DNA from 3 places in the Streptomyces sp. NPDC057302 genome. Region 2 is predicted to be linked to each of the others. Evidence: riboswitches for the same ligand, from Rfam matches in the RefSeq annotation. Region 2 holds a riboswitch; each other region holds the start of a gene.

Region 1 (9,553 bases), on a different contig from region 2:
GGAAGGTCCCGGGGGGCTGCTTCAGCCCTTGGTGGCACCTGAAGTCAGGCCCGCCACCAGGTACTTCTGTCCGACGACGGCGGCGATGACGACGGGGACGGTGATGAGGGTGGCGGCGGCCATGAGGCCGCCCCAGTCGGTGCTGGCGTACGAGATGAAGTTGAAGAGGGTCACCGGCACCGTCTGGGTGCGGTCGTCGGCGAAGACCAGCGCGAACATGAAGTTGTTCCAGCTGAAGACGAACGCAAGGAGAGAAGCGGTCGCGGTCCCGGGCGCCGCGAGCGGCAGCGAGATGCGCCAGAAGGCGCCGAACGCGCTCAACCCGTCGGTGCGGGCGGCCTCTTCCAGCTCCACCGGAAGTCCGGCGAAGAAGCTGATCATGATCCACATGATCAGCGGTACGGAGACGAACATATGGCTCAGGACGAGCACGGTGTAGGAGCCCACGAGCCCCATCTGCGCGAACAGGTAGTACCAGGGCACGAGCAGCGAGATCGCGGGAACGATGCGCGCGACCAGGATGACGGAGCCGGTGCGGTGCATGGCGAACCGGCCCACGGCCCACGCGGCGGGCACGGCGATGACCGCGGAGAGCACCGTGGACACCACCCCCACCAGCAGGGAGTTGCCCATGGAGCGGACGATCTGCCCGGCCTCCACGATGCTGCGGAAGTTGTCGAGGGTGGGCTTGAACCACAGGCCCACGCTGGGGTCGGTCACCTGCACGTTGGTCTTGAACGCGGCGGCGAACATCCACACCAGGGGCAGCGCGAAGACCAGCGTGACGAGCGTGATGGCGATCCCGCGCAGCCACGTCCACTTCGTGCGCCCGCGAGGATGCCTCCCGCGCCCGCGGGGCTGGGGTGCGATCGGCGGCCGGGGCGCGGGGGTGACGGTGGCACTCATGCGTTCTTCCCTCCTCCGCGGCGGCGCAGCACGACCACGACACCGATGATGAACAGCGTGAACAGGACCAGGACGGCCGCGGCCAGGCCGTACTCCTGGTAGTCGAAGGTGAGGCCGTAGGCGTAGACGTTGAGCGTCTCCACCTCGAAGTCGGAGCCGCCGCCCGCGCCCTTGGTGGCGTAGAGGATGTCGAAGGTCTTGAGCGCGTCGACGGCGCGCAGGACCAGGGCCGTGGCGAGCGTGGGGCCCAGCATCGGCAGGACGACGTGGCGAAAGCGCTGCCAGGCGCCTGCACCGTCGACGAGCGCGGCTTCCTCGGGTTCCTCGGGGAGGGTGCTCAGGCCCGCGAGCAGGAGCAGCGTCATCATCGGCGTCCACTGCCATACGTCGATGAGCATCAGCATCGGCAGTGACTGGCTGACCGAGCCGAGGAACTCCTGGCGGGGCAGTCCGAGGCCGGCGAGGAGGTGGTTGGCGATGCCGTTGGTGGGGTCGAGGATCAGCAGCCACAGGATGCCGATGGCGACGGGGGTGGCGAGCAGCGGAATGATCAGGACGGTGCGCACCATGCGCATTCCGCGGAACGGCTTGCGCATGAGCATGGCGAGCGCGAGGCCGAGGACGGTTTCCAGGACCACGGCGCCAACGGTGAAGACCAGGGTGCGGCGTGCCGCGGGCCAGAACCGGCGGGTGTCGCCCAGTGCGTCCGTGAAGTTCCGCAGGCCGATGTGGCGCTTGTCGGCGTTCACCGCGCCGAAGGCGTCGGTCAGGCTGAGGTCGAGCGTGAAGGCCAGCGGGAAGACGATCATCAGGCCGACGAAGAGCAGCGCCGGGGCGAGCATCGCCCACTTCAGCCGCCGGTTGGCCTGTTCGAAGGTGCGCGGGGCGCGGGTGCGGCGGGCGCTCGGCCGCGGCTCCGACGACGGGGGGTCGGTGCGCGGCGGGGAGACCTCGGTGGCGGCCATCAGGACTCCTTGTGGCGGTTGTCGCGGACGAGGAACTCGGCGAACTCCGCGTCGGCGTCACGTACGACGGGCCGTACGGACTCGCCGAGGATCGCTGCGACCAGCGGACGGCCGACGATGTCCCTGGCCCGGCCGACCTGGAGGACCTGCGGCCGGTCGTAGCCCAGGCCGCGTTCGGCGTTGACCCGCATCGCCTCGGCGAGGTCCGGCGGGAAGGCGGTCAGCGTGCGGCGGTTGGCCCATACGGAGCTGCGGGCGCCGGGGATGCCGTCCGACTGGAGGGCCGCGGACATCTTCGGCCCCGCGGCCCACCTGATGAACTCCCAGGCGTCGTCGCGCAGGAGGGAGAACTTGTTGATGCCAAGGCTCCAGGACGGGATGTTGTGGGGCTTGGCGCCGGCCGGTCCCGCGGGGAAGGGTGCGAAGCCGACCGCCTCGCGCACGGCCGGGGTCGCGATCTTCGGGTCGAGGAAGTTGCTGTAGATGGCGTCGGCGTCTATGTAGAACGCGGCCTTGCCCTGCGCGAAGATCGGCATGGCCTGTTCGAGGCTCATGTTGGTCGCTCCCGGCGGTCCCGCTCTGCCCAGGAGCCTGCCGTAGTACTCGTAGGCGGCCAGCGACTGGCGGCTCCCGATGGCGGACTTGCCGTGGTCGAGGAAGTCGCCGCCGTGCGAGTACAGGAAGCTCGACCACTGGGAGACGGCGCCGCTGCGCTGTCCGCGCCCGACGTACCCGTAGAAACCCTTCTTCTTCTCGGTGAGTTCCAGTGCGGCCGACATCAGCGCGTCCAGGGTGCGCGGCGGTCCGCCGAGCCCTTCGACGAGGTCCTTGCGGTAGTACAGCGTGGGGCGTTCGGTCACCACGGGGACGCTGAGGATCCTGCCCGCCGCCAGGGACGCCTGGCGCGGCGCCTTCTGGAAGTCCGCCCAGGCGAACTCCTTGTCGCCTTCGACCCGGTCGGTGAGGTCGGCGAGCCAGTCGTTGTGCGCGAAGACCAGTTGCTCCTGGAGCGCGCGCACCATCATGACGTCCACGTCGGTGCCGGAGGCGTTGAGCTTGACGTTGTAGCTGCTCGACAGCTGGTCGGAGGTGAGCAGGGTCATCGAGACCCGGCGCCCGATCCGCTCCTCGAACTCCTTGATCCGGCGCTTGATCGCCTGCGACCACACGTGGTTGATCGCCATGATCCGCAACGGGCTGCGGGCCGACGGCCTGGCGTCCCGCGGCGAACAGGCGCCCGACGCGCCCAGGCCGACGGCTCCCGCCGTGCCTGCGGCCAACCTGCCGAAAGAGCGCCGACTCAAGGGCTGGCTGCTCGTGGACATCGTTGTCCTCGTCTCTGTGCTGGGAACGATCCCGAACCGTGGCTCCGACCGTGGGAAGCGTGACTCAGGGGTGGTCCAGGGGGCGGTCCAGGGGGTGATCCAAGGGTGGTTCAGGTGTGGTCCAACTGGTAGGACCAGTTGGAATCTGACGGGACCGTAGCAGGACACGCGGGTTTCCCGACAGCCCCTGAGAGAAAGATCCACGCAACGGAACGGTCACGCCCACCGCCGCGAGCCATGCAGCGGCCGGCCCTCAACAGCAGGTCAGGGGCTCACCGGGAGCAGGGCGCGGCTGCGCCCCCGCCCTGGCTACTCCCCCGCCCTGGCTACTCCCCCGCCCTGCCGCCCGCCCGTCGGGCGTCCGCCTGCCCGAGCAGCGTCTCGATGTGGTTGCGGGCCATGATGTCGACCTGCACGTCGAGATCCGCGCCGTAGGTGCGCAGGCCGAGCATGAGGTGCTCCCGCATGCGCGCGGCCGCGAGCTCCTCGTCACGTGCCTCGATCGCCTCGAAGATCTCCGGGTGATGCGGCACACCGGGCTCGCCGATGGAGGGATCCGAGTTCGAGCGGAGCATCATCTCGAACATCATCCCGCTGATCGACGACAGCATGATCCGCAGTACGGGGTTCTTGCTCGCCACCGCGATCGCGTCATGGAACTCCATGTCGGCCTGTGCCTTGACGACGACGTCCGTGGCCGACTCCAGGGCGTCGCTGGCGCCGCGCATCGCCGCGATGTCCTCGTCCGTGGCCCGCAGGGTCGCGAGGCGGACCATCTCGACCTCCAGCGGAAGCCGCGCCTCGATGAGCTGACGGACCGTGGGCCGCCCCGCACGGTACAGCGCGTCGTACCCCCTGGCCTGGCCCGAGCTCTGCTCCCGCACGAAGGAGCCACGCCCCGGGGCGACCTCGATGAGGTGCTGTGCCTCCAGCCGCCGCAGCACTTCTCGCACGACGTTGCGGCTGGAGCCGAACTGGGCGGCCAGGTCACGCTCGGAGGGCAGCTTGGCCCCGACCTCGATCTCGCCGGAGCGGATCTCGTGTTCCAGCTGGCGCGCGATCCGCTCGGTCAGCAGGCCGCGCTCAGCCGGATCGGCAAGACGACCCGGCTGCGTGAAACCTGGCGACGAGGAGGATGCGGGCGGCTGCATGGTCGCAGCGTACAGCGGGGCGTTGGGCTCATCCCAGGTAGTGGTGATCTTGCCGATCGACGGCTCGGACGAGACCGGAGGGGATCAGACAGAGCGAAGGGGTGGGCCCGACCGTCCCAGGTCGGGCCCACCCCTCAGGCGCGCACGCCACCGCCCGTGGCGCCGCGCCGCTCTAGGCCGCGCTCAGGTGGACATCGCCATGTCACACCAGCGCGGGCGTCACCATCGGTACCAGCGGCCCTTGCGACCGCCGCTCGCCGCGGGCCGGATCACGAAGCCGAGCAGCCACACCACCAGCAAGATCACCGCGATCCACCACAGCGCCTTGAGCGCGAAACCCGCGCCGAAGAGGAGCAGGGCCAGCAGAAGAACCACAATCAGGGGAACCATTTTTATCAACCTCCAGACCACCATGTGCTCTCAGGCCTGCCCGACAAACACACAAAAGACGTGTTTTCTCCACAGCCCCAAGGGCATGCGCCCGCACCACGGAGTGCCCCCTTCCGCGCTGGCCATGCATGCCGCCAACGATGGACATCGGCAAGCACCGGCGGCCGCGCCATGTCCAGGTTGCCCAGTAAAGGCACTTCTTCACACCATTGGCGGCGTATATAAAGCTCTGCCTGCATTGCGGACCACTCGGGCGAAATAGTAGAACTGCATTCCATTCAGTGAAGTGAGTCACAGCTATCGGCGTCACCCCTCGGTGTCCGCCGAGCGCATTTTCGTTCTGCGCAAAGAAGGTTGGGGTTTTTGATCAAAGCGGGTGAAGACTCCAGATCGTCGACTATCCGACCTAGTACATTCCGTCTCCGAATTCGGGTCTTGTTTCGTTCCGGCTTTCTCGCCTAACGTCACCGTCAATCCGGGTGGAACGCCGAATCCTGCCGCTGTCCGGAATCACTCCCACCCACTCACATACGCACGGCAGGAGCGGGGGACCCAGGTAAGCCGCCGATCCGGATTCCGGAACGGCTCGGGGTGAAGTCGCGCGCTCAGCGCGACCGGACATCTCCCGTCCGAACCCGACAGCTCACCTCGTAGGCGACGGAGAGGAAATTCGTCATGCCTTCCAAGGGAAAGCACCGCCGTCCCAAGTCCAGCTCGCTCAGCCGGGGTATCGCCGTCGCCGGCACGGGCGGGGCCGTGCTCGTCCTTCCCGTGCTCGGCGCGACCACCGCCGGCGCGGCGCAGAGCGGCCCGGCGCAGGCCGCCACCGCCAAGCCCGCCGCGGACGCCAAGACCTACGTGGTCGTCGCGGGCGACACGCTCTCCAAGATCGCCCGGGAGCACTCGGTGAGCGGCAGCTGGAAGAAGCTGTACGAGGACAATCGCAGCGCCCTGGGCGACGACCCGAAGCTGATCCGCCCCGGCCTCCGGCTCACCCTCGACAAGGAGGGCTCGGCCACTGCGGACGCCTCCAGGGCCTCCGCCGAGCGGGCGGACCGCTCCAAGCGCACGGACCCCTCCGCCGCCGAGCCGGCCGCCGCCCCCGCGAAGAAGTCGTACACGAACGACCTCGACGGCTGGATCAACGAGTCGCTGGACATCATGGCCCAGCGCGGCATTCCCGGTTCCTACGAGGGAATTCACCGCAACATCATGCGCGAGTCCTCCGGAAATCCGCTGGCCACCAACAACTGGGACTCCAACGCCGTCGCGGGAACTCCCTCCAAGGGGCTTCTTCAAGTGATCGCCCCCACTTTCTCCGCCTACCACGTGCCCGGCACGTCCCAGGACAGCTTCGACCCGGTCGCCAACATCACCGCCGCGTGCAACTACGCGGCCGACCGGTACGGCTCGATCGACAATGTGAACGGCCCGTACTAGACCGCGCCGAGTCTGTTCGGCGTTCTCGCCGAATTCGTCGGCCCGCGCACCGAGATGTCCCCCGATTCTTCTCCTACGGGGATTTCCGCTGCGCGGGCCGCGTCAGTGAAGCACCGTCATGTTGCGGCGTGGCAGGGGCATACGACGTCAGCACGGCAGCCAGCTCCTCCAGGCTCCGCGCCTGCCAGTCGAAGGAATCGGTGGCCATGGGCGGGTCCCCGACCGGCCGTTGGACGAACGCGGTGCGCATGCCCACCGCTTGAGCTCCCCGTAGGTCCCAGGCATGCGCGGCAACCATCAGCACGTGCTCGGGCGGACACCCCGCCGCCTCGATCGCGAGCCGGTAGACCTCCGGAGCCGGTTTGTAGGCCTGAGCGTCCTCGGCCGACAGCACCTGGTGCCAGCGCAGCCCCGCATGCGCGTTCAGCCGCAGCAGAGTCCCATGCCCGGCATTTGACAGCCCCAGCACGGGAAAGTGCCGCGCAAGACGCGTGAGTCCGGCAACGGAGTCCTCCCAAGGGCGGAGGCGCCGCGACGCGGCAGCCAGCCGTCCGATGGCCACCGGGTCCTTGATCCCGGCGCGCTCCGCCACGCGCTGAGCCGCTTCGCGGTCGATGGCCTCGCTGTCGGCGTACGCCCGGGTCCCCTCCCCGATGCGCCGCTGCTCACCCTCGACATGCTCGCGCCACACCGTGAGCAGGCCGTCGGCGGTCACTTCGCCTGAAGCACCGTCAGACGCGTGCAGCGCGTCGCCGATGGCCGCACGAAGCCCGCCGGACTCGTCCACCATCGTTCCCAGAACGTCGAAGACGACGACCTCGATATCGCGGGCCCCACGCATCCGTTCTCCTCAGCATCGCGTCACCGGCCAGACAGGTGACGAGTGTTGCCCGGTGGTGCGTCACCGGTCAAGATGGTGACGTGCACTTCGCCTTCGTGAGCGGCAACCCCGCCCTGGACCTCATCGCCACCCTGGAATCCCGCCGCGACCAGCCCCGCGACCTCCTGGCCACCCCCGCCGACCTCGAACAGTGGGTCCTGGCCTGCGACGAGCTCCCCGACGACGTGACCGCCGACCCCGCCGACCTCGACTGCGCCCTGCGGCTGCGCGAGGCCATCCACCGGCTCGCCCTCGACCGCATGAGAGAACGCCCCTACACGGCAAGTGAGCTGGGCATCCTCAACAGCGCCGCCGCCGGGGCGCTGCCCACCCCACGCCTGTCCGACGAGGGCGTGCATCTGACGGGGGATCTGCGCTCCGCGCTCGCCCACGTCGCCCGCCGCGCGATCAGCATGCTGGCCGACCCCCACACCAGCCTCAAGGAATGCGGGCGCACCACCTGTACGCGCCTCTACCTCGACCGCTCGCGCGGCACGCGCCGCACCTGGTGCGGCATGCAGGCCTGCGGCAACCGTGTCAAAGCCGCCGCCTACCGAGCCCGCAAACAGACCGCCCCATAGGCGGCTCAGTCGTCGATGCCCGAGCGCTCCACCCCTGCCACGATCCACCGCTGGAAGAACAGGAACACCACGAGCAGCGGCACGATCGACACAGCCGCCGCGATGAACAGTTCGTGCAGTCTGATCACCTGTGACGTGGTGAACGACGACAGGGCCACCTGCACCGTCCACGCGTTGCGGTCCTGGCCGATGACCAGCGGCCACAGGAACGAGTTCCACGCGCCGATGAAGACGATCGTGCCCACCGCCGCGAAGACCGGCCGGGAGTTGGGCACGACCACCCGCCAGTACGTGCGCCAGTACCCGAGCCCGTCGACACGCGCCGCATCCTCCAACTCCCGGGGGAATCCGAGGAAGTACTGCCGGAAGACGAAGCAGGCGAAGGCGGAGAACAGGGTCGGGACGATCAGTCCGCGCAGCGTCGACACCCAGCCGAGCGACGACACCAGGACGAACGTCGGCACGAAGGTGACGGACGCCGGAACCATCAGCGTGCCGAGGATCGCGTAGAAGACCTTGTTCGCGTGGCGGTAGGGGATGCGGGCCAGGCCGTAACCGGCGAGTGAGGCCAGCAGCAGCGTGCCGAGTGTCGTCGCGACCGCGATGAGCGAGGAGTTGAGCAGGGAGCGCGCGAACGGTACGGAGGTGTCGTCGAAGAGTTCCTGGACGTTCCCCCAGCGCAGGGTGGAGGGGAAGAAGGTCCACTCCGGCGAGGTGATGTCGCTCTCGGCGGAGAGCCCGTTGCGCACGAGGAGGTAGAAGGGGATGAGGAACAGGAGCGCGAGCGCGATCAGCAGCGAGAGCCGCAGCGCGCGGCCCGCCCTGACCCTCGCGTCGGCGCCCGAGTGGTCTTTCATTCCGCGTCCTTCCTGCCGAGCCCGAACCACTTGGCCTGTCCCACCGTCACCACCGCGATGATCAGCGCGAGCAGTACGGCGCCCGCGCTGCCCAGGCCGAGGTTCTGTCCCTGGCCGAGCGCCGTGTAGTAGAGGTAGACGAGCGGGGGTCTGGCGTAGGGCGGGTAACCGCGGGAGTCCGAGAGCAGGTTGTAGAACTCGTCGAATGCCTGGAAGGCGTTGATGACGAGCAGCAGCACGACGGCCACGGACGTGGCGCGCAGCTGCGGGAACGTGATGTGCCGAAAGACCTGCCAGCCGGGCCGCGCCCCGTCCACCGCCGCCGCCTCGTAGAGGGTGGGGCTGATGCGCTGGAGTCCGGCGAGGAAGAGCACCATGTAGAAGCCCGCCTGGAGCCAGAGCCGCACGGTGACGATGACGGCCCAGTACCAGGGCGGATCGGTGGTCGAGAGCCAGGCGATCTGGTCGCCGCCGAACCAGCCGAGGACGGTGTTGGCGAGCCCGAACCGCACCCCGTTGAAGATCGACATCTTCCAGATGAGCGCGGCCACGACGTAGGAACAGGCGGCGGGCAGGAAGAAGACCGAGCGGAAGAACGCCTGGGCGCGGCGCTGGCGGTGGACCATGAGGGCCAGCGCGAGGGAGAGCGCGTAGGTCGCGGGGACGATGAAGAGCGAGAAGACCAGGAAGGTCCACAGGCTGTCGGTGAATGCCTCGTTCTGGAGCATCTGCGTGTAGTTGCCGAGGCCGACGAAGTCGCTCGGGGTGACGGTGTTGTGCGCGTCGAAGAAGCTGAGGTAGACGCTCCAGCCGAGCGGGATGTACGTGAAGACGCCAAGGCCCAGCAGGAAGGGCCCGACGAACACCCAGAACCACAGGGTGCGGTTCTGGTGGCCCCACGGCTTCCTTCGCCCGGTCGGCTGTCGCTGACGTCCCGTCGTGTCCTGTTCGCCAGGGGCTGCTGTGGTCACGACTTCTTCTTCACCCGGCCGAGCTCGGCGCTCACCGTACGCACGACCTTCTTGAGCTCGCTCTCGGGGTTCGCGCCGTCCTTGATG
Region 2 (9,553 bases):
TCCGGGCTCACCCCCGCGACCGCCCCCGCCCGGCCGCGGACCGACGCGGCGGAGACCGAGTAGCACCGCACGAACGACCCGTACGGCTCCCGACCGGTCGCCCGAACGGACCCGCATCGCCTGCGCCCCCGAGGCCCACGGGCGACGCTGGGCCTGCCAGGTGGCCGATCCGGAGGTAGAGCATGGGTTCCGTACGACGGGCTCTCGTGATGGTGCTCGTACCGCTGCTGGTCGGCGTCTCGGCCGCCTGCGGCGGTGGCTCCGGCGGCGGCACCGACCGGGCCACCGAGCGGGCCCGCCCCGCCGAGCTGGCCTTCGAGCACCCCGGAGTACTCGTCAGCAAGGCGCAGCTGGACCGCGTACGCGCCCACGTCAAGGCGCGCGAGCAGCCCTGGCTGACGGCGTTCGAGCAGATGCGGGACAGCAAGTACGGCGCGGACGACTACACGGCCAAGCCGTACGCGGTCGTCGAGTGCCCGCCCGACACCCGCCCGGGGCAGGGCTGCGTCGAAGAGCGCGAGGACGCCATCGCCGCGTACACCCAGGCACTCCTGTGGAACATCACCGGCAAGCGCGCGCACGCCGAGAAGGCCGTGCAGATCATGGACGCCTGGTCGCGGAAGATCACCGGGCACACGGAGGCCAACGCGGGCCTCCAGACGGCCTGGGCCGCCTCCTCGTGGGCCCGCGCGGCGGAAGCCGTGCGCTACACCTACGACGGCTGGGGCGACGGCGAACTCCTGCGCTTCGAGCGGATGCTGCGCAACGCCTATCTGCCCCAAGTGCGCGACGGCGCGGCCGACTTCAACGGCAACTGGGATCTCCTGATGGCCGACGCGACCATCAGCATGGCCGTCTTCCTCGACGACCACGATTCCTTCGAGAAGGCGGTGCGGCATTTCAGGACCCGCGTGCCCGCCTACTTCTATCTGAAGTCCGACGGCCCGCTGCCCGTATCGCCCGCGGGCAGCGACATCAACACCGCGGCGAAGCTCCAGAAGTACTGGTTCGGGCAGAAGACCTTCGCCGACGGGCTTTCCCAGGAGACCTGCCGGAACTTCAAGCACGCCAGCTACTCGCTGGCGGCCACCGCGCACATCGCGGAGACCGCCTGGCACCAGGACGTCGACCTGTACGGCGAGGTCAAGGAGCGGCTGCGGGCCGCGCTCGAGTTCCACTCCAAGTACCAGCTCGGCGCGGAGGCGCCCCGGTGGCTGTGCGGCGGCAAGGTGCAGCGCGACATGGGGCCCGACACCGAGGTCGGCCTCAACCACCTGCGGGACCGGCTGAAGCTCGAGCTGCCGGAGACGGAGCGGTTCACGCGGGAGCGGCGGCCCGAGGGGACGGACGATCTGTTCGTGGCCTGGGAGACGCTGACGCACGCCGAGAACACCTGACGCACGCGCCCCACCTCAATCGGTTCGCTTTCACTCCCCCTGATGGCGTAGAGTTGCATTCAACGGCGCGGGGTGGAGCAGCTCGGTAGCTCGCTGGGCTCATAACCCAGAGGTCGCAGGTTCAAATCCTGTCCCCGCTACTAAAGACCGAAGGCCCGGATCCAGAAATGGATCCGGGCCTTCGGTGTTTTCCTGCGTTATTCGGCGCTATTTGGCATCACCCGGTCGGCCCACACCGGTCGCCCCGTGCCGCCGCTCCGGGAACCCTGATTGAGCGTGGTCATGGATCTGGTCCTGGCCGCGGGATCCGGCAGGAGAAGAGCGGTGGGGCAGCGAGGAGGCAGCGGCGGGGGCAAGACTCCCGATGTCCGGCACGAGCGTGCGCTCGTGCGGGCCCTTCCGCTGCTGCTCATCGTCGTCGGGGCGGTGTACGACATGTCGACCCCGCCCGCTTTCACCGCGGCGCCCCTCTTCGCGGCGGCCCCGCTGATCGCGGCCCCCTTCTACTCGCTGATCAACACCACCCTCATCGGCGCCTTCTCCTGCGTCGCCGTGCTCGCGCTGCACTTCAAGACCGACTCGACCACCGACGTCGAAGCCGTCACCGAGCTGATCACCGTGCTGACCGTCGCCGTGCTCGCCGCCCTCATCAACCGCGTCGTACGCCGCAGCGACAAACAGCTCGCCTCCGCCCGCTCCATCGCCGAGGCCGCCCAGCGCGCCGTGCTGCCGCAGCCGGACCCCCGGATCGGCGGGCTCGACATCGCCGCGCGGTACGAGGCGGCGGAGGCCGACGCGTTCATCGGGGGCGATCTGTACGCCGTCCAGGACACCCCGCACGGCGTGCGCGTCATCGTCGGTGACGTACGGGGCAAGGGCATGGGCGCGGTGGCGGCCGTCGCCGTCGTCATCGGGGCGTTCCGGGAGGCCGCCGAGCAGGAGGCCACGCTGGAGGCGGTGGCCCAGCGTCTTGAGCGTGCCCTCGCGCGGGAGGGCACGCGGCGCGACGGGCTCGACGACTTCGAAGGGTTCACCACCGCGATCCTCGCGGAGATCGCGCACGGCGACCGATTCGTGCGGCTCATCAACCGCGGGCATCCGGCGCCGCTGCTCCTGCGCGGCGACGGACGGCTGTGCGTCCTGTCCGCGACCGAGCCCGCGCTGCCGCTCGGGATGGGCGACCTGGGCGCCTGGCCGGACCGTGCGGACGAGACGGAGTTCCCGCCCGGGGCGATGCTCCTCCTGTACACCGACGGGCTCTCCGAGGCGCGGGACGGCCGGGGCGAGTTCTACGACCCGGCGGCCCGGCTCGGGGGCCGCATCTTCCCCGGGCCGGGCGGCCCGGACGCGCTCCTCGCCACGCTCACCGAGGAAGTGCGGCGGCACACCGGCGGCGGGACGACCGACGACATGGCGCTGCTCGCGGTGCGGCGGCCGATGGCACCGGCCGATGTCACCGGCCGTGACTGAAGGACACCACTCCGCATAACAACTGACGCACTGTCAAGGAAGTGTGAAGCTCCGGTGTGTGAAGAAGTGGGGTCAACTCGCCCCGTTCCCCACCCCCGTGTCCTATTAAGTACACGCCAAAGTTGTTAAGGATCAGTCGGAACGGCTTGGAATACCGACCTGCTGTCTATTAACGTTCGATAACGCAGCGCGGTCGTCCCAGCCGTCACTCGAGTCGGCTCCGCGCGCACGCGCCTAATCCCGAAAGGGAGCCGGGGAACCACTAATTGGGGTGAATCGGGCATCCGTGCATCCGTGCCGGCTGTTCGTAGGAGACCTTCCTGCTCCGAACCCGTCAGCTAACCCGGTAGGCGAGAAGGAAGGAAAGGAGTGCGCCCCAGTGGCGTCCAACCGCCCTGCCCCCCAAGGCGCGTACGTACCGAATGACGACGACTTCGGTGGGTACGACGACAATTCCTGGGAGGAATGGAACCCCACGGAGGAGTCCATTCGTCCCGTCCGCGGCAGGCACCGCGTCCACAAGCGGGGCGGTGGCGGGCTCGCCCGCAGCTCCACGGTTCTCGGCGTAGGCGTCATCGCCGCCGTCGGCGCGGGCGGCATCGCCACCGCGCAGGGCGGCAAGCCCCCGGTCTCCATCGAGATGCCGGACCTCTCGGCCGTCAAGGACTCGCTGCCGGAGGCCAAGTCGCTTCCGGGCGTGGGGTCCCTGATATCCGACGACTCATCCGACGCGGGTTCCGCGGACAACGGCGTGACGGTCGCCGCAGCGCCCCTGAGCGCCGCCGGCATCAGCAGCGCCGACGCCGAGCAGGGCACCACGGACGCGGGCGAGGCACTGCGGGCCCGCATCATGGAGCAGGCCGAGAACCAGCAGGACCAGGCGGACGACGCGGTCCAGAAGGCGGCCGAAGAAGCCGCCGTCAAGCAGGCCGCAGAGCAGGCCGCCGCCAAGCAGACCGCGGCCGAGAAGAAGATCGCCGCCGAGAAGGCCGCCGCGAAGAAGAAGGCCGAGGCGGAGGCCAAGAAGAAGGCCGAGGCCGAGCGCCTGGCCAAGCTCGCGAAGAGCTACACCCTCCCCGTCGCCTCGTACACGCTCACCGGCACCTTCGGTCAGCCCGGCTCCATGTGGTCCTCCGGCTACCACACCGGCCTGGACTTCGCGGCGCCGACGGGCACGCCCATCAAAGCCATCCACTCCGGCACCGTCAAGGAAGCCGGCTGGGCGGGGGCGTACGGATACCGCACGGTCCTCGAACTCGACGACGGCACCGAGCTCTGGTTCTGCCACCAGTCCTCGATGAACGTCAGCGTCGGCCAGAAGGTCACCACCGGCGAGACCATCGGCCGCGTCGGCGCGACCGGCAACGTCACCGGCGCCCACCTCCACCTGGAGGTCCACCCGGGCGGCGACTCCACCGGCGTCGACCCGGCGGCCTGGCTGCGCGGCAAGGGCCAGTCGCTCTGAGGTAGCCCAGAAACCCCGGCGGTCCTGGCGACAACCCCCCGACGCCAGGGCTGCCGGTCCGGCATGTCCGCCGTACGGAATGCCGCGATCCGTATGGGCGTTGAGCCCCGTATGACTTCTCTCCGCAAGCTTGGCTCGTCCGACCTCGAGGTCTTCCCGCTCGCCCTGGGCGGCAACGTCTTCGGCTGGACGGCCGACGAGGCGCAGTCCTTCACCGTGCTCGACGCCTACACCGCGGCGGGCGGCAACTTCATCGACACCGCCGACGTCTACTCGGCCTGGGTGCCCGGCAACAAGGGCGGCGAGTCCGAGACCGTCATCGGCAACTGGCTGGCCGCGCGCGGCAACCGCTCCGACGTCGTGCTCGCCACCAAGGTCGGCGCCCACCCGGACTTCAAGGGCCTGTCCGCGAACACCATCAAGTCCGGTGCCGAGGAGTCGCTGCGCCGGCTGCGCACCGATTACATCGACCTCTACTACACGCACTACGACGACCCGACCGTCCCGGTCGAGGAGATCATCGGCGCGCTCGACGAGCTGGTCACCTCCGGCAAGGTGCGCGCGATCGCCGCCTCGAACGTGACCGCCGAGCGGCTCCAGGAGTTCCTCGACTTCTCCGACCGCGAGGGCCTCGCGCGCTACTCGGCGCTCCAGCCGCACTACAACCTCGTGTCGCGCGACACGTACGAAGGCTCCCTTGAGCAGGTCGCCTCGCGCTCCGGCCTGGCCGCCGTCCCGTACTACGCGCTCGCCTCCGGCTTCCTGACCGGCAAGTACCGCCCGGGTGCGAAGGTCGACAGCGCGCGGGCCGAGGGCGCGGGCAAGCACCTGGAGACCGACCGCGGGCTGCGCGTGCTCGCCGCCCTCGACGAGATCGCCCAGGCGCGCGGCGCCGAGATCGCCACCGTGGCCCTCGCGTGGCTCGCGGCTCAGCCGACGGTGGCGGCGCCGATCGCCTCCGCCCGTACGGTCGAGCAGCTGCCCGCGCTGCTCGCGGTGGGGGAGTTCGAGCTGACGGACACCGAGGTGTCGGCGCTCACGGTGGCTTCCGCCTAGCCGCGGTAGGGGTTGTACGCGGGGTAGGGCATCGCGGGCTGCGCGTACGGATATCCGTAGGGCTGCTGGTGTTGTTGCTGGTGCTGCTGTTGGTACTGGTATCGGTACTGGGGCTGCTGCTGCGGGTACCCGTAGGGCGGCGGCATCGGTACGAGCACCGGTGCCGTCGCGCGTGCCGCGTACGCGAGCGCGGGGCGGGCGGCCTCGCGGCGCTCCCACAGCGCGTGCAGCAACTCCCGCTCCCGTACGACGAAGTCGGCGCCCGCACGGCCCTTGCGCCCCCGGTGGCGTAGGAGCGCGAGGGACGTCGCGTACGCCTCGTACTGGGCGACCGTGCGCGCCGCGGCCTTGCCCTGGGTGTACGAGGCGTAGTCGCGGGCCAGGGTGCGGGCGCGCATCGTGCCGAGCGCGTACGGCTCGGGGGCCGTGAGCCAGCCCGCGATCGCGTACGCGGGCAGCTCGGCCCGCACGATGCGCAGGCCGCGCTGCCTGGTCCAGATCACCAGCCAGGTGAGCAGGCCGAAGGCGGGCAGCATGAAGATCGCGTACACGGCGAAGAAGCCGTAGTCCCCGAAGACCGCCGAGCCGTTCCACAGGGCGTGCAGGCCCATCGCCAGGAGGAGCCCGCCGAGCGGGAGCAGGACGCGGCGCCAGCTCTGCCGGTCGGCGCTGAGCGCGGCGATGCCGAAGCCGATGCCGGTGAGCACGGTGAAGAGGGGGTGCGCGAAGGGCGACATCACGACGCGTACGAAGAAGGTCGCCGCCGTCACGGAGGCGAGGCCCGTACCGCCGTTGATCTGGTCGGTGCCGAAGGCGCTGCCGAGATAGAGGATGTTCTCGGTGAACGCGAAGCCGGTCGCGGTCACTCCGGCGATCACCACGCCGTCGACGATGCCGGTGAACTCGCGTCTGCGGAAGAGGAAGACGAGCAGGACGGCCGCTGCTTTGGCGCTCTCCTCGACGATCGGCGCTATGACCGTCGCGCCGAGGGTGTCCGCGCTGGTGGGGTCGGCCGTGGCGGTGGTTATCCAGCGGGTCGCGAAGCTGTTCGCGACGATCGCTATGAGGGCCGCAGCGCAGGCGCCCCAGGCGAAGGCGAAGAGGAGGTTGCGCCAAGGGCCCGGCTGGACGCGTTGCAGCCAGCGGAAGGCGGCCACCAGGAGCGGCACCGGCAGTGTCGCGAGGCCGAGCCCGACCAGGAAGCCTTCGGTGCCGGTCTGCTCCCTGACCAGGGCCAGGATGACGAGGCCGGACAGGGCGAGCAGCGTGACCAGGGCAGCCGCGCGTATCGCCCGGCGCTGCCACCAGCGTGCGTGCCGCAGCCCGGCGGGCCCAGCGGGGGGCATCGGGTGCGGGTACGGAGAACGGATGGCCACCCGTTGACCCTAACGAGGGACAGGGGCGGCCCGCGACGGTGTCTCAGGTGTTCTGGCCGGAAGTGCGGCGGAACAACAGGTCGTGGACCACATGTCCCTTGTCCAGCCCTTGGCCCTCGAACCGGGTCAGAGGGCGGAAGGAGGGTCGGGGCGCGTACCCGCCGTCCGCCTGGGTGTTCTCGAAGGCGGGGTGCGCGGTGAGCACCTCCAGCATCTGCTCGGCGTACGGCTCCCAGTCGGTCGCGCAGTGCAGCACGGCGCCGGGCTTCAGGCGGGGCGCGGCGAGGTCGAGGAAGTCGGGCTGGATGATGCGGCGCTTGTGGTGGCGGGCCTTGGGCCAGGGGTCGGGGAAGTAGACGCGGAGGCCGTCGAGGGAGGCGGCCGGGAGCATTTCGCGGAGCAGGATGACGGCGTCGCCGTTCGCCACCCGGATGTTGCCGAGTTCGTTCCGCTCGGCGAGGCCGAGCAGGTTCCCCTGGCCCGGGGTGTGCACGTCGACCGCCAGGATGCCGGTGCCCGGGTCGTCGGCGGCCATCTGCGCGGTGGCCTCGCCCATGCCGAACCCGATTTCGAGTACGACGGGGCACTCGCCGCCGAACAGTTCGGCGAGGTCGAGGGTCCGCTGCCCGTCGATGTCCAGGCCCCACTTGGGCCACAGCCGCTGGAGCGCGTCCGCCTGGCCCGCGGTGACGCGGCTCCTGCGGGGCTGGAAGCTGCGGATCCGCCGCTCGAAGTGGGAGCCGGCGGGATCGGGGGCGGGGCCGTGCGGGAAGCGGGGTTCGCCCTTCGGGCGGGGGGCGTAGGGGTGCTTGGGGGTGGCGTTCGACTCAGACACAGTGGGTCGATTTTAGTCCCCCACCGGCTTTGCCGAGTTCTGATCAGTTCAGCCCGTCCGGCGTTTGAGGACATCTTGTACGGGGGGAGCCCCGCAGGGACCGCCCTACAGAGCCGCAAGCACCCGCCGGGCCACAGCCCGCCCGATCGGCAGCGAAGCCGTCGCCGCGGGCGAAGGCGCGTTCAGTACGTGGACGGCCCGCGCCCCCTCCCGGATGAGGAAGTCGTCGACCAGCGTCCCGTCCCGCAGGACGGCCTGCGCCCGCACACCCGCATCGGCGGGCACGAGGTCATCGGGAGTCACCGCGGGCAGCAGCCTCCGCACCGCCGTGGTGAACGCGCTCTTGGAGAGGGAGCGGCGAAACTCCCCCGCTCCGTACCGCCAGTGCCGCCCGGCCATCCGCCAGGCTCCCGGCCACCCCAGCGTGCCCGCGACCTCCAGCGGCCGCACCACACCCCATCCGTACCCCTCACGGGCCAGCGCCGGCACCGCGTTGGGCCCCACATGGACCCCGCCCCCGATGCCCCGCGTCAGATGCACCCCGAGGAAGGGGAAGGCCGGATCCGGCACCGGATACACCAGGCCGCGCACCAGCTCGGGCCGCGCAAGATCGAAGTACTCACCCCGGAAGGGCACGATCCGCATCCCGGGGTCGTCGCCGGTCAGCATCGCCACCCGGTCGCAGTGCAGCCCCGCGCAGTTGACCAGGACCTTGCCCCGCACCACCGAGCCGTCGGCCGTGCGGACGGCCACCCCGAGCGTCGGGCGGCGGTCGATGCGGACGACCTCCGCGCCGTACCGGACATCGGCCCCCGAGGCGTCCGCAAGGCGCTCCGCCACCGAGCCGTAGTCACAGATCCCCGTCGTGCCGACCTGGATCGCGGCGAGCCCCCGCACCTCCGGTTCGTACTCGGAGATCTGCGCGGGGCCCAGCTCCCGCACCGGAATGCCGTTCTCCCTGCCGCGCTGGACCAGTGCGTGCAGGCGGGGCAGCTCGGAGCGCTCGGTGGCGACGATCAGCTTGCCGGTGACCTCGTGCGCGATTCCGTACTCCGCGCAGAACTTGATCATCTCGGCGGCGCCGCGCACCGCGTACCGCGCCTTCAGGGAGTCGGGGCGGTAGTAGATCCCGCTGTGGATCACCCCGCTGTTGCGTCCCGTCTGGTGCCGGGCGGGGCCCGGCTCCTTCTCCAGGACCGTGACCCGCGTGCCCGGCGCCGCGCGCGTGACGGCATACGCCGTCGACAGACCGACGATCCCGCCACCGATCACCAGCACATCGCAGTCGTACGCCACGGCTCGGACCATCCCGCCTCACCTCCCACACCGATAGTGCACTGCGCCACTGACAACGCCCTCAAACCCGGCGAGGGCCGCAGGGTTACAGGGGGCGTAAATGCTGTTGCCGTTCCGGCGCTGCACGAAGGGTCGGCGCTGCATGAGGGGTCGGCTCTGCATGAGGGGCGGATTACGCGGGGGCCACGAGCAGCGGCCGCGCCCGCTCCCGCAGCTCCACCACGCGTGGCTCGTCACCGTACGGTTCCAGGCGGTGCAACAGGTCCTTCACGTACTCCGTGGTCCGCGCGGACGAGATGCGCCCCGCGACCTCCAAGGCGCGGGTGCCCTGCTCGCAGGCCGCGTCGAGGTTCCCCGACTCCAGTTCGGCGACCGCGGAGACCACGAGCCGTAAGCCGTGGGAGCGCACGAACTCCTCCGTCGGCCGCGAGAGCGCCTGCTCCGTGAAACGGCGCACCTGGCGGGGCGCCTTCAGGTCGCGGTAGCACTCGGCCGCGTCCGCCGCGAAGCGGTCGTATCCGTAGAAACCCAGCCAGGACGGGTCGTTGTCGCCGTCCCTGGCCCGCTCCAGCCAGCCCTCGGCCGCCCGCAGCGCGGCTCCCGCCGCCTGCGCGTCACTGGCGCGCGCGTGGGCGCGTGCCTCGACGAGGCGGAAGAA
Region 3 (9,553 bases), on a different contig from region 2:
CCGGTCGCGGGGTCCGCGTCCGCCACCAGGAGGCGGATCGAGTTCGTGCCGCAGTCGATCGCGGCCACGCGGGTCACTTGGCGGGCTCCTGCTCGGCGCAGGCCGTGACGCACGGCCCCTTGGCCCACCACTGCGGCAGCATCGCGATCGCCTCGTCGCCCAGCGGGTTCACGCCGGGGCCCGCGGCCAGCGAGTGGCCGACCAGGACGTGCAGGCACTTCACGCGGTCCGGCATGCCGCCCGCGCTCGGGAAGCCCTCCAGGACCTCGATGGCGTCGCGGCGCGCGATGTAGTCCTCGTGCGCCGCGCGGTACGCGGCGGCCAGCTCGGGGTCCGTCTTCAGCCGCTCCGACATCTCCTTCATGACGCCGTTGGCCTCAAGGGTGCCGATCGCGGAAGCCGCCCGCGGGCACGTCAGGTAGTACGTCGTCGGGAACGGCGTCCCGTCCGGCAGGCGCGGCGCCGTCTCCACGACGTCCGGCTGTCCGCAGGGGCAGCGGTGGGCGATGGCCCGCAGGCCGCGCGGCGGACGGCCGAGCTGCTGCTTGAAGGCCTCGACGTCGGCGTCGGTGGGCTCGGTGCGCGGGGTGGTCGGCGGGGGCGTTTCCATGCCTGTCTTTCGATCGGTTCCGTAGAAGTTCTGTCGGGCTCAGTCGTCGTCCGGGCGGTCCGCCTTGTCGACGCCGTCCCACACGTTCGAGTACCAGGGCCTGGCGGCCGCCCCCTGGTCGGTGCGCTGCTTCTTCGCCGCCGCGGGATCGATCACCGTGTAACCGGTCTCGCCCGGCATCACATAGTGCAGCCGGTCCCGGATGCGCTGCTCCGCGTACTCGTCGTCCCGCCAGCGGGCCTTCTCGTCCCGCAGCTTCTCGACGTTCCCGCGGCGCTCGGCCTGCTCCTTGCGCTGATCGGCGATCTCCGCGCGCTGGGAGACGTACTGCCTTATCGGGTAGGCGAGCGCGACGACCAGCGAACAGAGCACGAGCGCCAGGAGCGCGGCACGTCCCGTGAGCCGGGAGCGGCGCGCCTGGCGCTTGGTCTGGGAGCGGTACACACGCTCGGCGGTCTGCTCGCCGAGCAGGCGCAGCCTGGTCGCGGTGGAGAACCGGTCGCGGTCCTTCACGGCCATAAGTGCGCCTCCCCGATACGTGCCGACGTCCCCGCACACGGTACGGGACCGAGTACGGGGACGTAGGTAACTACTCAGCGGAGCCGGGGCTCAGAAGCAGTTCAGCGGCAGCTCAGGCCTTGAAGCGGGGGAACGCCGAACGGCCGGCGTACACCGCTGCGTCGTCGAGGATCTCCTCGATGCGCAGGAGCTGGTTGTACTTGGCGACGCGCTCGGAGCGGGCCGGGGCGCCGGTCTTGATCTGGCCGCAGTTGGTGGCGACGGCGAGGTCGGCGATGGTGACGTCCTCGGTCTCACCGGAGCGGTGCGACATCATGCACTTGAAGCCGCTGCGCTGGGCCATCTCGACGGCGTCCAGGGTCTCGGTCAGCGAACCGATCTGGTTGACCTTCACCAGGAGGGCGTTGGCCGACTTCTCCTCGATGCCACGGGCGAGGCGCTCCGGGTTGGTGACGAACAGGTCGTCGCCCACCAGCTGGACCTTCTCGCCGAGCTTCTCGGTGATGACGTTCCAGCCGGCCCAGTCGTCCTCGAACAGCGGGTCCTCGATGGAGACGAGCGGGTACGAGGCGACGAGCTCCTCGTAGTACTCGGTCATCTCGGCGGCCGAGCGGGACTTGCCCTCGAACTCGTACTTGCCGTCCTTGTAGAACTCGGACGCGGCGACGTCGAGGGCGAGGCCGATCTGCTCACCGGGGACGTAACCGGCCTGCTTGATGGCCTCGAGGATGAGGTCGAGCGCGGCGCGGTTGGAGTCCAGGTTCGGGGCGAAGCCGCCCTCGTCGCCGAGCCCGGTGGAGAGACCCTTCTCCTTCAGGACCTTCTTCAGCGTGTGGTAGACCTCGGTGCCCCAGCGCAGGGCCTCCGAGAACGACTCGGCGCCGATCGGCGCGATCATGAACTCCTGGATGTCGACGTTCGAGTCGGCGTGCGACCCGCCGTTCAGGATGTTCATCATCGGAACGGGCAGCAGGTGCGCGTTCGGGCCGCCGAGGTAGCGGAAGAGCGGCAGGTCGGAGGCCTCCGACGCGGCGTGCGCGACGGCGAGCGAGACGCCGAGGATGGCGTTGGCGCCGAGCGAGCCCTTGTTGTCGGTGGCGTCGAGGTCGAACATCGCCTGGTCGATCAGGCGCTGCTCGGTCGCGTCGTACCCGACGAGCTCCGGGCCGATCTGCTCGATGACGGCGAGGACGGCCTTCTCCACGCCCTTGCCCATGTAACGGTTGGGGTCACCGTCACGGAGTTCGATGGCCTCGAAAGCACCGGTGGACGCACCGGACGGAACGGCGGCACGACCCGTGCTGCCGTCGTCGAGGCCGACCTCGACCTCGACCGTGGGGTTGCCTCGGGAGTCCAGGATTTCCCGGGCTACGACGACGTCGATGGACGGCACGAGCATCTCCTTCTGGGATGTGACGCGGGTACGCGGGGCGTTGGCCTCGCGGACACGAGCCTAACCGGCTCCCGGACAAGAGCCAGCCGAGCGACCGCCCTGTGGACAAACCGAGAGCAAAATGTTTCCGAACGGAACAAAGCATGGAGGGGCGATGGAGGGCGCCAGGGGCGGCGGAGGGCAAAAGAACCCCGCCCCGGTGCGTACGGGGGATACGCGCACCGGGGCGGGAGGTGAAACGGGCGGCGACGCGTCCGCCGAAGCGCCGCCGCTCTCGGCCTCTCGGCCGAGGTGGGGTTCTCAGCTGAGGTGCAGCTGCTGACCCGGGTAGATCATGTCGGCGTTGTCGATGATGTCGCCGTTGAGCTTGTACACCTTGTGCCAGCCGCCCTTGACGTCCTTCGCCTCGGCGATCTTGGAGAGGGTGTCACCCTTCTTGACCTTGTACTCGCCGTCGCCCTTCTTGACCGTCTTGCCGGTCGGGGTCTCGACGGTCTTCTTCGACTCGGTCTTGGGAGCCTCGGGCTTGGGGGCCTCAGCCTTGGGAGCGGCCTGCTGCGGCTGCTCGGTCTGGGCGCTGGGCTGGCTCTTCGGCTGCTCCTGGGTCTGCTGCGGGGCGCTCTCCTGCGCACCGCCACCCTCGTTGGACGCACCCGAGAGGCCGACGCCGCAGCTCGGCCAGGCACCCTTGCCCTGGCCCGCGAGGACCTTCTCGCCGATCTCGATCTGCTGGGCCTTGGAGGCCTTGTCGGCGGTGGGCGCGTACTTCGTGCCGCCGTACGACGCCCACGTGGACGACGAGAACTGCAGGCCGCCCGTGTAGCCGTTGCCGGTGTTGATGGACCAGTTGCCGCCGGCCTCGCACTGGGCGACGGCGTCCCACTCGGAGTTGGTGGCGGCGGAGGCCTGGCCGGCCGCCATCAGCGGAGCGGCGACGGCGACACCGGTGACACCGGCGAGCGTGGCGACACGGGTGGCCTTGGACGGGCGGCGGTGCTTGCCCTTGCTGGAAAACAGCATGAGTGATCCCCTCACCGACGCCTGCGAGGTGAGCTGTCGGGTTCGGGCCGATGAAGTTGCCCGGCCGCGCTTCTTGAGCGCGACTTAACCCCTAGCCGTTCCCGTCCGTCCTCGCCTCGCTCTCGCGATGCTGAACGGCCGGGCCCGGCGGAAACCTTGGTTCCCCCGCTCCTGCCTACGGCGCTTGCGCGACGACTGTTCCCGAACGGCCAATTGGCAGGACTCGGCGTACCGACCGGCGGGGCCCGCTGTGGCGAGCGGTCACGACCGTAGACATGCGATCGGCCGAAACTCAAAGACGATCAGGGCTTCTGAGACCCATCTCTCACTTGCGCCAATTGGGACATCAAGCGCAAAGCGACTCGCCAACTACCCCTACTTTTCGCCCAAATCGAGGCTCTGACCGGGAAGGATGAGATCGGGGTCGGAGCCGACGGACTTCTCGTTCTCCGCGTACAGCTCGGTCCACCCGCCCTTCACGTCGAGGTCGTCGGCGATGACCGAGAGGTTGTCTCCCGAGCGGACCGTGTACGTCCCGTCGGAGCCGTCCTTCTGACGCTCGTCGCCACGGGACGCGTGCCGGCCCGAACCCTCGCGAGAGGGGTCGCCGGAGGGCTTGTCGTCCGCGCTGTCGCCGCGGTGGCGGCCCTCACCCTCGCCGGCGGGGGAAGTGGGGACGGGCGAAGCGTCGTCGTCCTGCCCGGACTTGCCCGGGTCGCCGGACTCATCCGACGTGCCCGACTCGCCCGACTCGCCCGAGTCACCTGATTCGTCGTGATTCTTGTCTCGCGCCGCATCGCCGTCACCGGCGTCACCGGCGTCGGCGTCGGGCTTCTCCGAGGGCTTCTCCGAAGACTTGGTGCTGCCCGAGTCATCGCCCGAGTCATCGGCCGAGTCGCTCGGCTCGTCGGGTTCGGCGGACTTCGACGGCTCGTCCGCCGGTCCGTCCGTCGACTCGTCCGAGGGCAGTGAGGTGATCGGCGCGCCGGGGTCGACGTCGGCGGCGGCGCCGTCCTGGGTGAGCCCCGCGATGGGAGCGCAACTGGGCCAGGCGCTGGGCCCCTGGTCGTCGAGCACCTTCTCGGCGACGGATATCTGCTGGGAGCGGCTGGCCAGATCGGCGCTCGGCGCGAAGTCGAGGCCGCCGTACTCCTCCCAGTCCTCCTGGGAGAACTGGAGTCCGCCGTAGTACCCGTTACCCGGGTCCGCGCTCCAGGAGCCGCCGCTCTCGCACTCCGCGAGCTTGTCCCACGTGGCGGTGTCCGCCGCGCTCGCGCTGGTGGCGCCGAGCAGCGGGATCGCGATGGCCGATCCTGCGACTCCTGCCGCGACGATCAGGGCCGGGGCCTGGCGGGGGCGTCGGTGACGACCATTGCCGGAGAGCATGCGGTTGCCTTTCGCGTGACTGGAGCGACGACTGCGGCACGGGATGCCGAGTCGTCGGTGAACGTAGCGGCAGTCGAACGCTTGTCACAAGTCGATGCAGCGGAGATCACGTGAAAGTCACAGTCTTGACGGTCCGTCAGCTAAACGTCGTTTCGGGTGCCGAATATTTGCTCTGCTGTGCGGGTGCGAACTCCACGGGCAGTGTGCGGAGTCCCCGCATGATGAGCCCGCCGCGCCATCTCAAATCACCAGGTTCCACGGCGAGTCGCAGGTCAGGGAGGCGCCGCAGAAGGGTCGCGAGGGCGGTCTGGCCTTCGAGCCGGGCGAGCGGAGCACCGAGACAGTAATGAATGCCATGGCCGTAGCCGAGGTGTTGGTTGTCGCGGCGGGAGAGGTCGAGCGTGTCCGGATACCGGAAGCGTTCCGGGTCCCGATCGGCGGCGGCGAGCACGACGAGGACGGGGTCGCCCGCGGCGATGTCCTCCCCTCCGAGGGTCAGCGGCTCGGTGGCGAACCGCCAGGTGGCGAGTTCGACGGGCCCGTCGAAGCGGAGCAGCTCCTCCAGGCCGGTCTCCAGGAGACCGATGTCGCCGTCCGTGAGGGAGTCCTGGAGCCGTTCGCGCTGCTCGGGGTGGGTGAGGAGGGCGTAGGTGCCGTTGCCGATGAGGTTGACGGTCGTCTCGAAGCCGGCGAACAAGAGGATGAAGGCCATCGCGGCGGCTTCGTTCTCCGTGAGGTGCTCGCCGTGGTCCGAGGCGCGGATGAGGTCGGAGATGAGGTCGTCGCCGGGTTCGAGGCGCTTGCGGTGGATGAGCTCGGCGAGGTACCCGCGCATCTTCTTCACCGACCGGGCGACCCCGCCCCTGGGCCCTCCCCCGTGGCGGATCATCATCCCCGCCCAGTCGCGGAAGTCGTCCTGGTCCTCGCGGGGTACGCCGAGCAGGTCGCAGATGGCGTAGATGGGGAGCGGAAAGGCGAAGTCGTGGATGAGGTCGGCCTCCCCCTTCTCGACGAACCGGTCGATGAGCCGGTCGGTCAACTCCTGGACGCGCGGCGCGAACTCGGCGACGCGGCGGGGCGTGAAGGCCTTGGAGACCAGGCGCCGCAACCGCGTGTGGTCCGGCGGGTCGATGTTGAGCAGATGCGTCATCAGGTTCGCGCTGCGCTCGCCCGGGATGCCGGTCTTGCTCTTCGCGTGCGCGGGCTCCCCGTGATGGGCCGGATTCTTGCTGAGCCGCGGATCGGCGAGCGCCTGCTTGGCGTCGCCGTACCGCGTGACCAGCCAGGCCTCCACGCCACTGGGCAGCCGGGTCCTGCGCACGGGGGCGTGCTCGCGGAGCCAGGCGTAGGCGGGGTAGGGGTCGGTGGCGAACTCCCACGAGAAGAGCTCGGGTACTGGCCCCTGGGCCTCGGACGCGGGGTCGTGCGCCCCTGCGGGGCAGGCGGCGGGGGTCTCCCCTGCGGGGGCGGGCGGCTGGTCTGGCATGGGGACGACGTTATCCGGCGCCGTCGTCACCGGCTTCGCCGAGTTCGTCCTCACCCACCGGGCGGGCCGGAAACCCGACGGGTGGCCCGGCTCTGGGCCTACGCGCTCTCCGCCGCCAGCACCGCATCCCGATAAGCACGCGCCGCCCCCCGCAGCGCCGCCTCCGGGTCGACGCCCTGCGCCTCGGCGCGCAGCGCCAGTGCGAGGAGTTCGTAACCGACGCCCTCCCCGGAGGGGAGCGTCACCTCAAGGCCCGCCGTCCGTACTCGTGACGCCAGCTTCGAAGCCAGCGCCAGGCCCGGCTGGCCCAGGGGGATTCCCTCCGTGACCGATGTGCGCTGCTTCTCCTGGGCCTTCGTGCGGAGCCAGTGCTCCTTCACGTCATCGGGAGTCTCGGCCGATGCGTCGCCGAAGACGTGCGGGTGGCGGTGGATCAGTTTTTCGATGATCGTGGCTGCCACGTCGTCCACGGAGAAGGGGGACTCCTCGTCCTCCTCGGCGATACGGGCGTGGAAGATCACCTGGAGCAGGACGTCGCCCAGCTCCTCCCGCAGTTCCTCCCTGTCGCCCTCCTCGATCGCCTCGACCAGTTCGTACGCCTCCTCGATCGCGTACTTCGCCAGGCCCTTGTGCGTCTGCTGGGACGACCAGGGGCACTCCAGGCGGATCTGGTCCATGACCTGGACGAGGTCCAGGAGCCGCGCGCCCGGCAGGTCGTACGACGCCGGGAGCAGTTCGAGGTCGGGCATCGACACGCGGCCCGAGCCCGCGAGCCTCGCGAGGCCGTCCGTCAGGGCGCTGTCGCCGTCGGCCGTGGCGATGATCAGGACGGTGCGGTCGCCGGCGCAGGCGGTCACCAGGTCCTGGGCCGTGGGGGATGCCTGCTCCACCGTCACGCCCGCCTCGCGCAGATACGGCAGCTGCGGGTGCCCGGCGTCGGCGCACAGGACCTCGTCGGCCCCGTGCAGGGCCTGCCACGCGGGCCAGGAGAGCAGGCCGGGGGCCACCCGGTGGCTGGTGGTGAGGAGGATGACGCGGCCGGGGGCGCCGGCCTGGGGCGTGGTTTCGTTCGTCACCCATCGAACGTAACCCACGGCGCCGACCGCCCCCTCGCCACGGTGGAAAGAGCTGTCAGGCCTGCTTGGGCGCCGCCTTGCCGGTCCCGGACACCTCACGCACCCACGGCGTCTTCGCGTCCGCGCGCTTGCTCTTCTCCACGTCCCACGTGCCGTACCGCGGGTTCAGGTCCACGTCCAGCTTCTTGGAGGCCTTGGAGAGTTCCTTCCAGAAGATCGCCTGGCCCTCGGGGGCGTTCATGTCCGCGCCCAGCTTCTTGGCCAGCTTCTGGGCCTCGATCTCCGTACGGAGGCTGTCCTCCAGGCGGGAGGGGGCGACGCTGTACTGCTGGAGCCAGCCCTGTTCGAGGGCCTTCTTGCTGCCCGCCTGCTGTTCGAGGCCCGTCCGCATCGTCTGGATGTCGCGGCGCGTCACGTCGACCCCGGCGTCGGCCGCGGCCCGGTGCAGGACCTTGTCCAGGACCATCGTGTGCAGCGTGCTGCGGGTCAGCCCGCCGCTCTTGGCGATGGCCTGTTCGTACTGCTGCTCGTCCGGGATCGCGGCGCGCTGCGCGGCACGCACCTCGTTCACGCGGCCCTCCAGCTGCGAGACCGTGATCCGGTCCTTGCCCACGACGGCCGCGGCGCCCGGATGGGCCTCGCTGCCGCAGGCCGTGAGGAGCGGGGCCGCGGCGACGGCTGCGGCGGAGAGAACGAGCGCGGTGCGACGGCGGCGGTGCAAGTGAGCCTCCCGGTCGAGAGATTGTGCTTAGACCTGCGGCGCGCAGCGCCTCCACCTGGGGTGGTGGTCGGGCGGCGGGCGGGCGCACAAAGTCTTGCGATGATCGATGTTAGGGAGTGGCCAGCCTCTCGGCCACCTATTCGACCAACGATTCTCGAAGAGTTGGGGCACCGGTTGGGGCACCCCCGCGCTGAGCCTTCACTACCCGCGCACTTGTCCTAGCCATTGCAGCGTGCGCCGGATCTCCGCCGGGAACGGGTGGCCGACGCCGTTCATCCGCTCGGCGTCCATCAGGAGCCGCGCCAGCGTGTCGTGCGCCGCCGCGCGGTCGCCGAGGGCCAGGAGCAGGTGGCCGATGCGGCGGCGGATCTCCAGGGGGCGCTCGCGGTCGTCGGAGGCGTAGCGGTTCTCGTAGTAGGGCAGGAGCGCCCGGTACTCCGCGAGGGCGGCCGCCGGTTCGCCGAGCTGCTCCAGGCACTGCGCGGCCTCGTAGCGGAACTGGAGGGAGTGCGGGTCGGCCTGGCCGGACTCGGCGGCGCGCTCGTCGGCGAGGCGGCGCAGTTCGGGCAGGGCGCGGCGGTACTGGCCGTCGTCCATGAGCGTCGCCGCGTACTGCTTGCGCAGGGAGCGGACCACCGGGGAGTGCTCGCCGTGCTTGGCGGCGGCCGCGGGCAGGATCGAGCCGAGGATGTCCACGGCCTGGGTGATGCGGCCTTCGCGCAGGAGCCGCTTGACCTCGTCGACCGCGCGGACGACGTCCGTCTGGCTGCCGGGGCCGCCGGGGACCTGGCCCCCGCTGTCCCTGTCCGGCTGGATGGCGGGGGCCGCCGCCGGGGTGGCCGCGCGGTCGGGCCAGGGCGCGTGCGGGCGCAGGAAGGGGCGAGTGGGGTCCAGCGGGCCGCCGGTGGGGATGCCGCGCGCGGGGAGCAGCGGCGCCAGCTCCTCGTAGACCTCCTGGGCGCTGGCGTGCCGGTGCTGGGGGTCCTTGGCGAGCAGCCGCAGCACCAGGGCTTCGAGCGCCTCGGGGACCTCGGGGCGCAGGCGGCGGACCGGGACCGGCGGTTCGTAGAGGTGGCGGTGCAGCACGCCGAGCGCGGTGGATCCGCTGAACGGCACGTCTCCGCTGAGGAGTTCGTGCAGCAGGACACCGAGGGCGTACAGATCGGTGTACGGGCCGACCGCGCCGCCCATCGCCTGCTCGGGCGCCATGTAGGCGGGGCTGCCGATGGGTGAGCCGGTGTGGGTGAGGCGGGTGGTGTCGGTGTCCATCACCGAGGCGATGCCCAGGTCGAGGATGGCGACCGTGCCGTCCTGCTTGACCATCACGTTGCGCGGCTTGAGG

The links. Region 2 has a riboswitch for cyclic di-AMP ahead of ACFUPX_RS32975 (M23 family metallopeptidase). Riboswitches for the same ligand answer to the same signal wherever they lie in the genome.
Region 1: it holds a riboswitch for cyclic di-AMP, as region 2 does, so the genes downstream of both, ACFUPX_RS22275 (transglycosylase SLT domain-containing protein) here and ACFUPX_RS32975 (M23 family metallopeptidase) in region 2, are expected to answer to the same signal.
Region 3: it holds a riboswitch for cyclic di-AMP, as region 2 does, so the genes downstream of both, ACFUPX_RS39250 (transglycosylase family protein) here and ACFUPX_RS32975 (M23 family metallopeptidase) in region 2, are expected to answer to the same signal.

Annotation. Positions count from the first base shown of each region.
Region 1 covers NZ_JBHUZJ010000031.1:63,403-72,955, forward strand. Annotated here, with positions in the region: gene ACFUPX_RS22250 (carbohydrate ABC transporter permease) at 22-906, opposite strand; gene ACFUPX_RS22255 (carbohydrate ABC transporter permease) at 903-1,871, opposite strand; gene ACFUPX_RS22260 (ABC transporter substrate-binding protein) at 1,871-3,196, opposite strand; gene ACFUPX_RS22265 (FadR/GntR family transcriptional regulator) at 3,523-4,347, opposite strand; gene ACFUPX_RS22270 (DUF5670 family protein) at 4,567-4,737, opposite strand; cyclic di-AMP (ydaO/yuaA leader) riboswitch at 5,213-5,409, shown strand; gene ACFUPX_RS22275 (transglycosylase SLT domain-containing protein) at 5,413-6,177, shown strand; gene ACFUPX_RS22280 (haloacid dehalogenase type II) at 6,251-7,018, opposite strand; gene ACFUPX_RS22285 (CGNR zinc finger domain-containing protein) at 7,099-7,638, shown strand; gene ACFUPX_RS22290 (carbohydrate ABC transporter permease) at 7,644-8,495, opposite strand; gene ACFUPX_RS22295 (carbohydrate ABC transporter permease) at 8,492-9,466, opposite strand; gene ACFUPX_RS22300 (ABC transporter substrate-binding protein) at 9,463-9,553, opposite strand, start outside.
Region 2 covers NZ_JBHUZJ010000066.1:16,062-25,614, reverse strand. Annotated here, with positions in the region: gene ACFUPX_RS32995 (ANTAR domain-containing protein) at 1-63, shown strand, start outside; gene ACFUPX_RS32990 (alginate lyase family protein) at 183-1,397, shown strand; tRNA gene ACFUPX_RS32985 (tRNA-Met) at 1,464-1,537, shown strand; gene ACFUPX_RS32980 (PP2C family protein-serine/threonine phosphatase) at 1,680-2,867, shown strand; cyclic di-AMP (ydaO/yuaA leader) riboswitch at 3,089-3,235, shown strand; gene ACFUPX_RS32975 (M23 family metallopeptidase) at 3,247-4,332, shown strand; gene ACFUPX_RS32970 (aldo/keto reductase) at 4,444-5,388, shown strand; gene ACFUPX_RS32965 (PrsW family intramembrane metalloprotease) at 5,385-6,764, opposite strand; gene trmB (tRNA (guanosine(46)-N7)-methyltransferase TrmB) at 6,808-7,599, opposite strand; gene lhgO (L-2-hydroxyglutarate oxidase) at 7,705-8,907, opposite strand; gene ACFUPX_RS32950 (MFS transporter) at 9,068-9,553, opposite strand, start outside.
Region 3 covers NZ_JBHUZJ010000098.1:7,844-17,396, reverse strand. Annotated here, with positions in the region: gene ACFUPX_RS39270 (exopolyphosphatase) at 1-77, opposite strand, end outside; gene ACFUPX_RS39265 (DUF501 domain-containing protein) at 74-610, opposite strand; gene ACFUPX_RS39260 (septum formation initiator family protein) at 650-1,129, opposite strand; gene eno (phosphopyruvate hydratase) at 1,242-2,528, opposite strand; gene ACFUPX_RS39250 (transglycosylase family protein) at 2,823-3,542, opposite strand; cyclic di-AMP (ydaO/yuaA leader) riboswitch at 3,546-3,735, opposite strand; gene ACFUPX_RS39245 (transglycosylase family protein) at 3,918-4,928, opposite strand; gene ACFUPX_RS39240 (cytochrome P450) at 5,065-6,414, opposite strand; gene ACFUPX_RS39235 (nucleoside triphosphate pyrophosphohydrolase) at 6,513-7,490, opposite strand; gene ACFUPX_RS39230 (SurA N-terminal domain-containing protein) at 7,546-8,211, opposite strand; gene ACFUPX_RS39225 (protein kinase) at 8,413-9,553, opposite strand, start outside.